4 regions of the Klebsiella variicola genome follow, and region 1 is predicted to be linked to each of the others. Evidence: predicted binding sites of a transcription regulator. Region 1 holds the regulator's gene; each other region holds the start of a gene.

Region 1 (3,792 bases):
CGTCATCAGGATCCAGTAGGGCTTCGGCAAATGCAGGGCGTTGCCCATCAGGCTGGCGACGCTCAGCATGACGCTGATGCGCGCGGCATTGCGCAGTGCGGGTGATTTCAGCGACAGATAGTTCTTTAGCGCGGGAAACAGCGGTAAACGACGCTCTTTGTCGGCCATCAGATCCCGGGCATACAGGGGGCGCTGGGTATGCAGCACCCGGGCGATACGGCTAAAGTGCCAGGCGCAGAACTGACCGACCGGGTTGTCCGGATGCTGGCGGGCGATCTTTTCCAGAGCCTCAATCTGTTTATCCATCTGAAAACGCTGCGGAAAGCGATGATAGAGAATATCATCCGCCAGCACGCGCAGGCGGGCAGCGACGGTTTGCGCATTCCAGCGGATCACCGCTTCGGCATGGCTGCGTTCCACCAGCTTTTGTACCTCTTCTGGCTGATGCAGGCTAACCGAAATATGTTCCTGTAGATCCAGCCCAACCTGGAACGCCCGCAGCAGACGCTTGTGGTCGTTGCGTTGGTTGGCGGCCAGCATATGCATCTGCTGATAGCACTGGGTAATCAGGTCGACTACCTTCTGCTGGCGGGTGAGCAGCGGCGGCAGGGCGGTCGACGGATCGGTATGCTGGGTCAACAGACTGTATTTGGCTTCACAATAGTCAGCCAGTTCCCGGTAAAGCAGGCTGAGCGACTCCCGCAGCGGCTGTTCGCGCCACAGCCAGAACCAGAGCCAGTTAAACACGCCGTACCACAGCGTACCGAAAGCGTAGATCAGCAGTGGTTCCCAGATGGGCATATTGCCCGCCAGGCTCAGGGTAAAGATAGCGGCGATCAGCGACGCGGGCAGCAGGCGCGCGTGCAGCGAACTGATCTCCGCGGTGACGCCGAGCAATAGCGCCAGGCCGCTGAGAATAAGCGGCAGGGGAATGGCCTGAGCGAGCAGCAACTGCACCACCAGACTGCATCCGGCAAACAGACAGCCGCCGATAATCAGACGTTTGAAAAAGCGCTTATGTGGGGTATCAAGACCGGCAATGTTGCAGCAGGCGGGCACTAAGGAAAACAACAGCCCCTGCTGGAGATGGCCGAGCAGAAGACCGATGGCCACAGGCAGACACAGCACCAGCGTTTGCCGCAGTGCATAGTTGACTTCCGGGTGGTAAATCAGCCTGCGCCACATGAGGGAAAAACAAGAACGGCGTACTGCAGGAGCAATACGCCGCTTAGCAACTTAACGGGTGCCGTAGACGACGATAGTTTTACCGTGTGCGGAAATCAGGTTCTGATCTTCCAGCATTTTCAAAATACGGCCAACCGTTTCACGAGAGCAGCCGACGATCTGACCAATTTCCTGACGGGTAATTTTAATTTGCATACCGTCCGGGTGGGTCATGGCATCGGGTTGCTTCGCCAGGTTCAGCAGCGTCTGGGCGATACGGCCCGTCACGTCGAGGAAGGCGAGGTTGCCCACTTTCTCAGACGTGACCTGCAGACGGCGAGCCATTTGCGAAGAGAGGCGCATCAGAATGTCCGGGTTAACCTGGATCAGCTGACGGAATTTCTTATAAGAGATTTCGGCCACTTCACATGCGGTTTTCGCCCGTACCCAGGCGCTACGCTCCTGACCCTCTTCAAACAGGCCTAATTCACCGATGAAATCGCCCTGGTTGAGGTAGGAGAGGATCATCTCTTTACCTTCTTCATCCTTGATGAGTACAGCCACGGAGCCTTTAACGATGTAGTACAGCGTTTCTGCTTTTTCACCCTGGTGGATCAGCGTGCTCTTTGATGGGTACTTATGAATGTGGCAATGAGACAAGAACCATTCAAGGGTAGGGTCTGTTTGCGGTTTGCCAAGCACCATGCGCGGTTATCCTCTGTTATAAGCTATCTCCGGGCGCCGACACTACACGGCGTCCGGGCATGCAATCGTATTGTTTCCCTATACCTGGGAAGCTGGCTGATGATTTTTCGACAGCCCGTAATGTGAACTCCTCTGCATACATGCAGTACATCAATGTAATACTGTAGCATCCAGACTGTTTTAGCATAGCTTTCGCCGCATGTCTCCTGGTGTCTCGCTTCAGCATGACGCAGGTCGCCTTCCGTTGCGAGAATTGTTATGTGCGCGTAATCTGACAGGAAAATTGCGATACTGGAGTTAAATTTTATGCAAGCGCGTGTGAAATGGGTTGAAGGGTTAACCTTTATCGGGGAGTCCGCGTCAGGACACCAGATTCTGATGGATGGCAACTCCGGGGATAAGGCACCCAGCCCGATGGAGATGGTGCTGATGGCGGCGGGCGGTTGCAGTGCGATCGATGTGGTTTCTATTCTGCAAAAAGGTCGCCATGAGGTGACCAACTGCGAAGTGAAGCTGACGTCGGAGCGCCGCGAAGAGGCGCCGCGTCTGTTTACGCATATTAATCTGCACTTTATCGTCACCGGTAAGGCGCTGAAAGATGCCGCGGTCTCCCGGGCGGTGGATCTGTCGGCAGAGAAATACTGCTCGGTGGCGCTGATGCTGGAAAAAGCGGTGAAGATCACCCACTCCTATGAAGTGATCGAGGCGTAGTCTTCGCCTGCCGTTGTGAAGCATCTCAACCCCGGCCTGGCCGGGGTTTTTTCTGTTAGCCGATCTTGCGGCCTTCCATCAGGCGCTCGACCAGCGGCGTCATGATAAGCTCCATCGCCAGCCCCATTTTACCGCCCGGCACCACCAGCGTGTTCATGTGCGAGATAAACGACCCCTGCAGCATCGCCAGCAGCCAGGGGAAGTCGATATTCTGCAGGTTACGGAAATGGATCACCACAAAGCTCTCGTCCAGCGAGGGAATAGTTTTCGCGGCAAACGGGTTGGAAGTGTCTACCGTCGGCACGCGCTGAAAGTTGATATGGGTGCGGGAAAATTGCGGGGTAATGAAGTTGATGTAGTCTTCCATCGAGCGGACGACTGAGTCCATCACCGCCTCCCGGGAGTGGCCGCGCTCGCTGGTGTCGCGAATAAGCTTTTGGATCCACTCGAGGTTAACGATAGGCACTACGCCGACCAGCAGGTCGACATGGCTGGCGACATCATGATGCGGCGTGACAACCCCGCCGTGCAGCCCCTCATAGAACAGTACGTCTGTCGGCTCCGGCAGCGGCTGCCAGGGGGTGAAAGTCCCTGGCACCTGATTCCACGGTACGGCTTCGTCATAGGTATGCAGGTATTTCCGCGACTGGCCTTTTCCGTGGCGGCCATAGTCGATAAAGGTCTGCTCCAGCAGGCCAAAGTCGTTCGCCTCCGGGCCAAAGTAGCTGATATGTTTGCCCTGATCCCGCGCCTTGCGGATCGCCATGTCCATTTCCGGGCGGGTGTAGCGATGAAAGCTATCGCCTTCCACCTCCGCGGCGTGCAGGTTTAGCTGCGCGAAGATTTTGCGAAAGGCAAGGCTGGTGGTGGTAGTGCCCGCGCCGCTGGAGCCCGTGACGGCGATCACCGGATGTTTGGCAGACATAACAACTCCCTGGTTAAACGATGTAGTGGCGTCGCCTTAGCCGTTAAACAGCGCGCGCGGCATAATATTGACCGTCTCATGCAGTTCCGACCACACAAGGACCGCCTCTCCGCGTTTCAACTGCTGTTTTACATCGGCGACTTTATCGGCAAGTGAACGTTCATGTTCACCATAATCGGTGCCTTCACGTAACACAAAGCTTTCAATCAGGTTATCCAGCGTTTCGGGATCCAGATCCTGCCAGGGAATAATCATACGGCGACCTCCAGCCAACGGTTTAACCAGTC
Region 2 (3,792 bases), 670 kb from region 1:
TAAGCTGGGTCTGTACAAGGTGAGCTTCGCGGGAATAGTGCGCCGCTTCCTGCATTTTGGCGTCGGCGGTGGCGAAATCACCCGCTTTAGCGGCGTGCAGCGCTTCGTAGCACAGACTACGTGACTGGCCGGCGTTGATGATGATCCCCATCACCTGTTCTTCTAATTCCATGATTATCCTCTGAATCGTTAGCGTTAAGCGGTTTGCGCCGCGTTGTCAGCCTGGCCGACGGCGTTTTCACGCTCCTGGGCCAGCAGCTGTTTTTCGTAAGCTTTGAGAAATGGCAGGTACATCACCATGGAGGTGGCCATACAAATGAGGCACAGGATCACCGGGCTAAAGCTCCAGTTCGCCGCCCACGAGGCGCCGATGGGCGCCGGCGTTGTCCACGGCGTCATCGATACTACGCGGCTGACGAGATCCAGCTTCAGCGCAAAGTACGCCAGGGTCGCGTTGACCATCGGCACCAGCACGAACGGCAGGAAAAACAGTGGGTTCATGATGATCGGCGCGCCGAAGAGGATCGGTTCGTTAATATTGAATACCCCCGGCACGACCCCCATCCGGCCAATCGTCCGCAGATGCACGGCCTTGCTGCGCAGCAGCATCAGCGCCAGCGGCAGGGTGGAGCCGACGCCGCCGATCAGCAGATAGTGATCCCAGAAGCCCTGGACATAGATGTGCGGAATAGCGGTGCCTGCCGCCATGGCCGCCTGATTGACCGACAGGTTGGCCATCCAGAAGGGATTCATGATCCCGGTGACGATCAGCGCGCCGTGGATCCCGGCGAACCACAGCACCTGACAGACCAGCACTGACAACAGAATGGCCGGCAGTGTATCGGAAGCCGCGACCAGCGGTTTGACCAGCGACATGATCGCTTCCGGAATGATCATCCCCAGCTGAGCCTCGATAAACAGGTTCAGCGGATGCAGCGTCAGAATGATCGCCAGCACCGGGATCAGGATCTCGAACGAGCGCGCCACCCCGGCAGGCACTTCCGGCGGCAGGCGAATGGTGATGTTATGCCGCTTGAGGAAGGCGTACAGCTCGGTGGAATAGATGGCCACCAGAATGGCGGTGAAGATCCCCTGGCCGGAGAAGTAGGCCGTAGAGATCTGGCCATCTTTCAGCGGCGCGGCCACCAGCAGAAACGACATCAGCGACAGCATCCCGGCGGTCAGCGAGTCCAGGTGATGGTGCTTGGCGAGGCTGGCGGCGATCCCGACGGCAATGAACAGGGTCATCACCCCCATGCTGAAGTTGAACGGCAGCATCAGCGCATCGCGATGATCGAGCGAAAATTGCAGCCAGGCGCGGGCAAAGCCCCACGTCGTATCCGGAGAAAACGGCGGAAAGATAAATACCAGCAAAAACGAGCCGACGATCATAAAGGGCAGGGCGGTGATAAAACCGTCGCGGATCGAGGTCACGTATTTTTGCTGGCCGATCGCGCCGGCCAGCGGCGTGATCTGCCGTTCGATCACATCGATCAATTTAGCGTACAGAGAGCTCATGATCTTTCCTTAGTTCTTGTTTTCGATGAGGGAAAGGGCGAAATCAAGGACCGCGGCGCCTTTTTGCATGCCGTAGTCCATCATATTGATGGGTTCGACGCGAATACCGTATTTATCCGCCTGTTTTTGCAGATCCTGCTGCATGTATTTCACCTGCGGCCCCAGCAGTACCACCTGATAATGGCCAACCTGTTCGGCGAACTCCGCTACGCCATAGGCATTGATCTCTACCGGCAGGCCCCGCTGTTCGGCTTCGGCAATCATTTTTTTCATCAGCAGGCTGGTGGACATGCCTGCCGAACAACACAACATAATTTTTTTCATAAGTACCGCTCCTGATGAGGTTGGATGAGCGGACTATAGTCAAAATGGATGCATTACGGAAAGCGCTTTCCGTTTGTGGATTTATTAATTGTGACCATGATCACCTATGGCAGGCTTTCACTTTCCGGTGTTGTGGGCGATCATCCCGGCGAGACAACCATTCGCAAAGGTAGGAGTATGAACATTCAGTTAATGAATGTGGCCGTGGACATCATCGAGCAGCGGCTGGCGCCGCTGGCGAATGTTCTGACGCGCAACAACCACATTACGGCGATGCGCGATAGCTTTGCGCTGGCGATGCCCTTTGTGATTGTTGGCAGCCTGTTGGTGCCCATTTTGTTTCCGCCCGTTTCCATCGACGGCGCCTCGCGTTTCGGCCAGGTCTATTTGCTACTGCGGCCTATCCTGCTGCCGACCTTTCAGTTAACCATTGGCCTGGTGGCGCTGATTGTCGCCTTCGGCGCCAGCGCCAGTCTCGCCAAGCAGTACCGTCTGCCGGAACGGCTCTGCGGTTTAACCGGGTGTCTGGCTTTTCTGCTGTTTATCGGCTTTCGCGAGACTGCGGTGAGCAATGTTTATCTCGGCGGTATGGGGATATTTACCGCCCTGATATCCAGCACCTATTCCATTGAGATAATTCGCTTTTTTTACAAAAAAGGCTGGTGTATTCGCTTGCCTGATGAAGTGCCGCTGATGACCCGCAATGGCTTTCAACTGCTGATCCCGCTGCTGGTGGTGATGCTGTCGATAAGCGTGATGAATGCCATACTGCTGCAGACCACCGGACGCATCGTACCGGAGTTGATCAGCGAAGCGGTGCGGCCGCTGGTGCTGGCGTCCGACACGCTGATGGCGGTACTTATCTCTTTATTTATCTGTAACTTACTCTGGTTTATCGGTATCCATGGCGCGCTGATCATCACCGGGATCATGAACCCCTTCTGGATGACCTATCTGTTTGAAAATCAGCAGGCGCTGGCGGCGGGTTCGCCAACGCTGCCGCATATTTATCTGCAGGGGTTCTGGGATTTTTACCTGCTGATCGGCGGTATTGGCTCCACTTTGCCGCTGGTGCTGATGGCGATGCGCAGCCGCTCGCGGCAGCTGAAAAGCGTGGCAAAAATTGGCCTGCTGCCGTCGCTGTTTAATATCAACGAGCCAATACTGTTTGGTTTTCCGGTAATCATGAACCCGGTTTTTTTACTGCCGTTTCTCTTTGTTCCGCTGATAAATGCCTGTATCGCATGGTATTTAACTCAGCTGGGTATCCTCGACCGCGCGGTGGCGATGCTGCCATGGTCTATGCCTTCCCCGCTGGGGGCAGCATGGTCGGCGAACGGTAGCTGGAAAAATTTGTGCATGAGCCTGTTCGCGATGTTTAACGCCTGGATGCTCTATCGCCCCTTCTTCAAAGTGTACGAACGCCAGCTCGCGGAAACCGAACGCTGACCCCCTCGCCGTCGGCGGCTTATCCCCCGGCGGCACTCATTCACCTGCTCCTCCTTCCGCTCTGCTGCCGGCTCCCGGCGGCATTCTTGTTATTTTATGTGATCAGTCTCACGAATATATTCGTCGCGGAGCGAATTTTGTGAACCAGATAGGCAATTATGGAAAGCGCTTTCCATTAACGGATGTACATTTCCATTTTTGATCCGTAAATTTCCCCTCCGTTATCGGTTCGTGTTAACAAACATAACGTGGGAAAAAAATAATGATAAAGCTGAAACATTCAATACCTCTGGCTCTCCTCTCGCTGGCAGGGGCCAGCAGCCTGGCCTGCGCCGATCCGAAGTATGATTTTGCGCTGCATGGCTATATCCGCTCCGGGATCCTGGCGAACTCCGATGGCAACCGCGCGGACTCCGTCGGCCTGATGCCGGACGGTAAGTGGCGACTGGGCAACGAAGAAGACACCAAGATCGAACTGATCCCCACCGTGACGCTGACGGC
Region 3 (3,792 bases), 1.7 Mb from region 1:
CGCAAACGGCGACGACCACAGAACCTTCGGCGGCGGCAATTTCACGGACTTTATCGAGATAAGGGTTATTCTCAAAACCGTCTTCATTGACGTTGGCGATATACATGGTCGGCTTCAGCGTCAGGAAACTGAGGTATTTAATCGCTGCTTTGTCTTCGTCGGTCAGGTTTTTCAGTGAACGCAGCATGCCGGCATTTTCCAGCTGCGGCAGGCATTTTTCCAGCGCCGCCAGCTCAGCTTTAGCGTCTTTATCGCCGCCTTTAGCTTTCTTCTGCACACGGTGGATAGCGCGCTCGCAGGTGTCCAGATCGGAGAGTGCCAGCTCGGTGTTGATAACGTCGATGTCGTCAGCCGGATCCACTTTGTTGTTAACGTGGATAATGTTGTCATTTTCAAAGCAGCGAACTACGTGGCCGATGGCTTCGGTTTCACGGATGTTGGTCAGAAACTGGTTGCCGAGACCTTCACCTTTGGACGCGCCTTTCACCAGGCCCGCGATATCAACGAATTCCATCGTCGTCGGCAGGATGCGCTGCGGTTTGACGATTTCAGCCAGCTTGTCCAGACGCGGATCGGGCATCGGTACGACACCGGTGTTCGGCTCAATGGTACAGAAGGGGAAGTTGGCCGCTTCAATACCCGCTTTGGTGAGCGCATTGAACAGGGTGGATTTGCCGACGTTGGGCAAACCGACGATACCGCATTTGAATCCCATGATTTAAATCACCTTAATCTTTGGATAATCAATCTGTTATAAGCAACAGATTGCAGAAAATTGAATAGCTTTGCCTATTATACACGGTGCGCGGCAAAAATGCCGCACGACAACGGCTTATTGCGCCTTAAAGGCATGTAAGCGGTTGGTGGCTTTGGTCAGCCCGTCCTTTAACCAGATTTCGGTGCAGCGCGCCGCTTCGTCGACAGCATCATCAATCAGTTTCTGCTCGCTGACCGGCGGTTTGCCGAGTACAAAGCCGACAACCTTGTTTTTGTCACCCGGATGGCCGATCCCGACGCGTAAGCGGTGAAAGTTCGGGTTATTGCCGAGCTTACTGATGATGTCCTTTAGGCCGTTGTGGCCGCCATGGCCACCGCCAAGCTTGAATTTCGCCACCCCGGGCGGCAAATCCAGCTCATCATGGGCGACCAGAATTTCATCCGGGTTAATGCGATAAAAGGTCGCCATTGCAGCCACTGCTTTACCGCTGAGGTTCATAAACGTCGTAGGAACCAGCAGGCGAACGTCTTCGCCCGCCAGATTGATGCGCGAGGTGTAGCCGAAGAACTTGCTCTCTTCGCGCAGCGGCGCACGATGGCGATCCGCCAGTAAATCGACATACCAGGCGCCAGCGTTGTGCCGGGTGGCGGCATATTCCGCACCGGGGTTGGCCAGGCCGACAATCAGTTTAATGGTCACGTTTTCTTTCCTGCATGGGGCATTCTCTGCCGCGTAGTGTACTGTCTGCGGGCGCGCTTGACAAAGTTCTGCCCACGAGACAATACCAGCATTGATGATTACCCACCTGAATCATTAGAATTTGATATTGTTCAGAGGCTTATTTGTAAATATTTGTCTAATCGGTGTTCACTAATGTGATCGTGGGCGCACTCCAGGGCAGGGACCCTGTCTATACTACACCTATAAGATTTGGGGATATTCCCTGGCAACCCAAAGTCCGGAGGTGACACATGAAACGCAAAAACGCTTCGTTACTCGGTAACGTACTCATGGGGTTAGGGTTGGTGGTGATGGTTGTGGGGGTAGGCTACTCCATTCTGAACCAGCTTCCGCAGCTTAACCTGCCGCAATTCTTTGCACATGGCGCAATCTTAAGCATCTTCGTTGGCGCCGTGCTCTGGCTGGCCGGTGCCCGTATTGGCGGCCACGAGCAGGTCAGCGACCGCTACTGGTGGGTGCGCCACTATGATAAACGCTGCCGTCGTAATCAGCATCGCCACAGCTAACCGTAGCATGATTTCCCGCATCGGCCCCTGAAGGCCGATGCGTTTTCCTGTGACTCTCGTTATTTCCTCCTCTTTTCTCCATCACCATACGACCCCATTCCGTCCTGACCTCCGTGCTGCTAAGGTTGCTGCCAAAATGAATAGCTAATGAGGTTTTCGCTTGACCCTGACGTTACGTCAGGCAGCAGAGTAGCGGACCTGGCCACAGAGAGGAGCAGTCATGTTAATTCAGGTGGGAGAGCTGGCGAAGCGCGCCGGAATGACGGTGCGTACGCTGCATCATTATGAACAGACGGGGCTGTTAACGCCTTCGGCCAGAAGCGAGGCGGGCTATCGGCTCTATAACCTGTCCGCGGTTCAGCGCCTGCATATGATAAAGGCGCTGGCGCAGGCCGGGCTGACGCTCGCCACCATCAAGGACTATCTCGATCGGCAAACGCTGTCGCTACCCGAGCTGCTGACGCAGCAGATAGAGACGCTCAACGCCCAATTGCGCGATGTCGGCAGGCTGCGCGACCGGCTGTTGGTGCTGCGCGAGGCGCTGGCGGGCGGCAATGAACCCGATCTGGAGTCCTGGCTACAGACGTTGGAGTTAATGAAAATGTACGATCGTTGGTTTAGTCAACAGGAGTTAGCCGCGCTGCCGTTTGCGGCACAGGATGAACAGCGCGCGCAGGCGTGGCGCGAGCTAACAGAGGAGGTGCAGACGCTGATGGCGAGCGGCTGCCCGACGGACAGTCCGCAGGCGATGAGTCTGGCGACGCGCTGGATGGAGCGCCTGGAGCAGGATACGGCAGGGCGCCCGGAGTTTCTGACCCGCCTGAACGAGATGCATGCCGCCGAGCCGCAAATGGTTGAACAGACCGGCGTCACCCCGGCCATCATCGCCTTTGTCACCGAGGCCTTTGCCGAAAGCAAACTGGCCATCTGGGCGCGTTACCTCGACGACGAGGAGATGGCGTTCACCCGCCGGCACTATTTCGACCGGCTACAGGAGTGGCCTGCGCTGGTGGCGAAGCTGCATCAGGCGTGCCGGGAGGGCGTAGCGCCGGACTCGGCGTCGGGTCAGGCGCTGGCCCGGGCGTGGCTTGAACTGTTTCAGTCCTACGCCGGTACCCGGCCGCAGACGTTGCAGAAGTTTCGTCGGGCAATGGAGCAGGAGCCGCATTTGATGAAGGGCACCTGGATGACGCCGGCGGTGCTGAGCTGGCTGCAGCAGGCGACCGGAGCCTTGATGCGGCAGGCGCAGGGGCCTGCCGCCGGGTGATCACAGGTCAGCCAGCGCGGCCTGACGATCGGGGTAGAAGCTCAGGCGTCCGGGCAGCGGCTTGACGCCGGCGCGCGCTAACGTGCGCAGCGGCTGAAACTCGAGGTTAGATACGCGCAATTCACAGCCTTCCGGCAGCTTGTTCACAAAGCGCTGGAAGGCATCCAGACCACCGGCGTCGAGAACCGGCACCGCGTCCCATTTCAGCACCACGATGCGCTTGCCGGCGATCCGGGTCTCCAGGTCGTTGAACAAGCCTTCGGCGGCGGCAAAGAACAGCGGCCCAATCACCCGCAGCACCAGCACATCGTCTGGCACCTCGACGTTGACCGGCGCCAGATGGGTCATGCGCGCGATACGGCGCATAAACAACAGCGAGGCCAGCACGATCCCGACGCTGATGGCAATCACCATATCAAACAGCACCGTCAGCGACATGCACATCAGCATCACCACGATGTCGTCTTTCGGTGCGTGGCGCAGCAGGTTGATCACTTTATGCGCCTCGCTCATGTTCCATGCCACCATCAGCAGCAGGGCGGCCATCGCCGACAGCGGCA
Region 4 (3,792 bases), 2.4 Mb from region 1:
GTCAATGATGCGCAGCTCCGCCCGCGGCGTAATATTCAGCGCCAGGATCCGCCGCAGCGTCTGCGCGCAGCCCACCACCACCACCGGCGCGCCGCTCAGCGCCCCTTCGGCGAGGGATTTGATAATAATCTCCGGACCAATCCCTGCCGGGTCGCCCATTGTCACTGCAATCATGTTAGACACTCAGTTTCTCCTCAATAAAATTCACAACATTTAACAGCGTAGTGTCGGTGCCGAATCCCCCTGCTTTGGTCATCACCGGCCGTGACCAGCGACCGCCGAGAAAGTGCCCGTAAGGCACACACTGCGCCACCCGCCCACGGATCTGAAATCCGGTGGCGCCGAGCGCGTGCGCGACGGCGATGGCTACATCGCCGCCAGAGAGGTACAGGGCGCCCGGTGGGCACAGCGCCACCGCCTGCGCCGTGACGTCGGCAAGCCAGGCGCAGATGTGCTCCCCGTAGGCTGCGCGGCTGAGACCGCGTTCGTTACACTGGGCTTCAATCCCGTGCCGGGCGGCGTTATTCGGGCGGGTGGTCACCACGCAGTGATGACCCTCACGCAGCACCTCGGCGATCCGCGAGGCTTCCTCCTTCGGCGATCTGCTAAAGGCCTGTTCGACATCTATTTCGATCTTTCTCACTCGGGAATGAGCCTGCAGCGCAGCGACCTGGCGCTGCGCCATCTCGCTCATCGAACCAACCAGCGCCAGTAGCGGCCCCTGCTCGCTGCGGCGCAGGCGGCGCGCCAGCGCCTCGCAAAGTCCCGCCGAGCCGACCAGCAGGGTCTCCCGCGCATGGGGCGCAACGGCGTCGATCACCAGGTCCAGATGGCTGTCTTCCCAGGCGTCGACAATCAACACTCGCTTCTCCTCGCCCGCCGTCGCTAATGCCTCCGGAAGCCGGGCAGCGTTCAACGTCAGACAGGGAAGACGGCTCTGCATGGCGATAATTTCGCTAATTTCCGCCCGGCTCACGGGCGTTTTCGGATCGCTGGCAAATTCGGTCTGATCGAGGGCCACCCCATGCACATAGCAGCGCCCGTCCCGGGTATGCCGCCCGGCCGCCGGATACGCCGGGGCCACCACCGCCAGCCGGCAGCCGTGCGCCGCCATCATTGCCTCCAGTTCGCCGCCAAGGTTGCCGCGCAGCGTGGAGTCGATCTTCTTTACCTGCCAGTGCGGGACAAATCTTGCCGCGCCGCGCAGCAGACCGGTGACCTTGTCCGCGGCGGCGGCGGCGCTCATTGCCCGGCTGTCGCTGTTGAGAATTAACGCCCGGGCGGTTGATGGTTGCCCGGCGCTGAAGGCCACTTCCACCGACATGCCCGCCTCAGCGAGGCTGACACCGGCGTCATTGGCTCCCGTAAAGTCATCTGCCAGCACCAGCACCTGGTTATTACCATCGTTCATTGTTCTGCCTTGTGGTCGATGAAAATCTGAAACTGATTATATTCAATCATATTTGATTAAATGTGAGCAAGCTCAAGTTATTAAACTGCCGTATAAATTATAACTTTCCCCCACCAGAAGAGTGACACGATTCATGAATGATTGAATTCAATCAATTACTACCAAGGAGAAACGCGTGGCGACGATACACAGCACAATCATCAGCGGGGCGGGCGCCTCAACGGCCCTGCTGCCGCTGTTGTCAGGTAAAACCCGCATCCTGCTGGTGACCGACCAGAACGTTGGCGCGCTGGAAGCGACCCGGGCGATCCATCGCCTGCTGGCGGCCGAAGGGCGTCAGGTTGAGGTCATTGACACAGTACCGGCAGAGCCCAGCCATCACGATGTGGCGCAGATTGTCAGCCAACTGGGCGCCAGTCAGCCCCAGATGATCGTGGGCATCGGCGGGGGGAGCGTACTGGATGTGGCGAAACTGCTCTCGGTGCTCCTGCATACTGAGGCGCCCTCTCTGACGGCCATGCTGGCAGGCGAGTTGCCGCAACGACGGATTAGCTCATTGTTGATCCCGGCCACCGCCGGCACCGGCTCCGAAGCGACGCCGAACGCCATTCTGGCGATCCCCGAGCAGCAGACCAAAGTGGGGATCATCTCCCCGGTGCTGCTGCCGGACTATGTCGCCCTGCTGCCGGAGCTGACCACCAGCATGCCGGCCAGCATCGCGGCGTCGACCGGCATCGATGCCCTGTGTCATCTGCTGGAGTGCTTTACCTCCACCGTCGCCAATCCGGTGAGCGACAACGCGGCGTTAATCGGTTTACACAAGCTGGTGCGGCATATCGAACGCTCGGTGGATCAGCCGCAGGATCTGACGGCGAAGCTGGAGATGCTCTGGGCCTCGTGGTACGGCGGCGCGGCGATCAACCATGCCGGCACCCATCTGGTGCATGCGCTCTCCTATCCGCTTGGCGGTACCTGGCACCTGCCGCACGGGGTGGCTAACGCCATTCTGCTGGCGCCCTGCATGCGGGTGGTCCGCCCCTACGCGGTGGCAAAATTCGCTCAGGTCTGGGATCTGATCCCCGACGCAGATCGCACGCTCAGTGAGGAAGAGAAATCCCATGCGCTGGTCGCGTGGCTGGCGGCGCTGGTGAAACGACTGCCCCTGCCGGACAACCTGGCCGCGCTCGGCGTGCCCAGGGAGAGCATCCCTGCTCTCAGCACAGCGGCGCAAAACGTCAAGCGCCTGATGAACAACGCCCCCTGCAGCGTCAGCCGCGAAGAGATTGTGGCTATCTATCAAACGCTGTTTCCAGAACATGCCTAACAGGAGAAAGAAAATGAGGAGAGCCATTAGCGGCGTACTCACCGCCATCGTCACCCCTTTTACCGCCGAGGGAGCCCTTAACCTGCCAGCGCTACGCCAGCAGGTGCAGCGCCAGCTCGCCGCAGGCAACGGGATTTTCTGCGGCGGCACCAATGGCGAGTTTTTTGTCCTCAATGAGGAGGAGAAGATCGCCGTCGCCAGAACCTGCGTGGAAGAAGCCGCCGGACGCGCGCCGGTGGTAGCGCATATCGGGGAGATTTCCACCCGTGAGACTCGCCGGCTGGGCCAGCAGATCGCCCGCCTCGGGGTTGACGCGGTATCGGCCATTACCCCGTGGTTCGTACCCTTGAAGCAGGAAGAGCTGATTAACCACTATACGGCGATCGCCGACGCGCTGAGCGTCCCGCTTTTTCTTTATAACATTCCCGCCCGCACCGGGAACACCATTGCTCCGGAGACGGCACGCCAGCTGGCCCGACACGAGAATATCGTCGGCATTAAGGACAGCGCCGGCAGCTACGATAGCCTGAAAGGCTTTCTTGACGCGGTACGCGACATTGACGGTTTCGACGTTCTGAACGGGCCGGACTCCCTTATCCATCAGGGGTATGTCGACGGCTGTTCGGCCTGCATCTCAGGGCTTGCCAACGTCGCCCCCGCTGAAATCAACGCGATCTGGTCGCTGTTTCACGCCGGAGATATCGCCGGATCGCGCCAGGCGCAGGAGCGCGTGACGGGCCTGCGCACCGATCTGTATAAGGTGGCGTTCTCACCCGCGGCAGTGAAAAAAGCCCTGCAACTGATGGGTCATGAGGTGGGCGACAGCCGCTACGCGGTGCAGTTCAGTGACCAACAGCTGCAGCAGATACGCGACATCATCGCTCGTTATTTAGCGTAATACTTGCTGCGCTTTTTTAATAAAACAGACCGGGTACCGCCGTGCCCAGGATTCGTACGCCCAGAGAGAGGCTAAGATGAATCATTTTACCGCTGAAGATACCTTTATTATTGTCGGCATTGTTATTGCCTATATTCTGTTTACCACCTGGCTGACATT

What was found. Region 1 encodes CRP, which controls carbon source genes, mostly activating them, when cyclic AMP is high. Its sites were predicted from a motif close to ATGTGANNNNNNTCACAT; they were not measured.
Region 2: SP68_RS05165 (PTS sugar transporter subunit IIB) is a predicted target of CRP. The motif match lies at 1,931-1,948, and genes of this name have one in related genera.
Region 3: pth (aminoacyl-tRNA hydrolase) is a predicted target of CRP. The motif match lies at 1,592-1,609, and genes of this name have one in related genera.
Region 4: SP68_RS13105 (iron-containing alcohol dehydrogenase) is a predicted target of CRP. The motif match lies at 1,472-1,489, and genes of this name have one in related genera.

The regions. Positions count from the first base shown of each region.
Region 1 covers NZ_CP010523.2:411,657-415,448, forward strand. Annotated here, with positions in the region: gene SP68_RS01835 (YccS/YhfK family putative transporter) at 1-1,185, opposite strand, end outside; gene crp (cAMP-activated global transcriptional regulator CRP) at 1,237-1,869, opposite strand; gene SP68_RS01845 (OsmC family protein) at 2,176-2,580, shown strand; gene SP68_RS01850 (phosphoribulokinase) at 2,636-3,505, opposite strand; gene SP68_RS01855 (YheU family protein) at 3,542-3,760, opposite strand; gene SP68_RS01860 (hydrolase) at 3,757-3,792, opposite strand, start outside.
Region 2 covers NZ_CP010523.2:1,080,503-1,084,294, forward strand. Annotated here, with positions in the region: gene SP68_RS05155 (PTS lactose/cellobiose transporter subunit IIA) at 1-172, opposite strand, end outside; gene SP68_RS05160 (PTS sugar transporter subunit IIC) at 196-1,518, opposite strand; gene SP68_RS05165 (PTS sugar transporter subunit IIB) at 1,528-1,842, opposite strand; gene SP68_RS05170 (PTS sugar transporter subunit IIC) at 2,020-3,291, shown strand; gene SP68_RS05175 (maltoporin) at 3,554-3,792, shown strand, end outside.
Region 3 covers NZ_CP010523.2:2,112,355-2,116,146, forward strand. Annotated here, with positions in the region: gene ychF (redox-regulated ATPase YchF) at 1-715, opposite strand, end outside; gene pth (aminoacyl-tRNA hydrolase) at 833-1,417, opposite strand; gene ychH (stress-induced protein YchH) at 1,690-1,965, shown strand; gene SP68_RS09885 (MerR family transcriptional regulator) at 2,186-3,232, shown strand; gene dauA (C4-dicarboxylic acid transporter DauA) at 3,233-3,792, opposite strand, start outside.
Region 4 covers NZ_CP010523.2:2,775,712-2,779,503, forward strand. Annotated here, with positions in the region: gene SP68_RS13095 (D-threonate 4-phosphate dehydrogenase) at 1-183, opposite strand, end outside; gene dtnK (D-threonate kinase) at 176-1,411, opposite strand; gene SP68_RS13105 (iron-containing alcohol dehydrogenase) at 1,587-2,735, shown strand; gene SP68_RS13110 (dihydrodipicolinate synthase family protein) at 2,749-3,633, shown strand; gene SP68_RS13115 (sodium:solute symporter family protein) at 3,710-3,792, shown strand, end outside.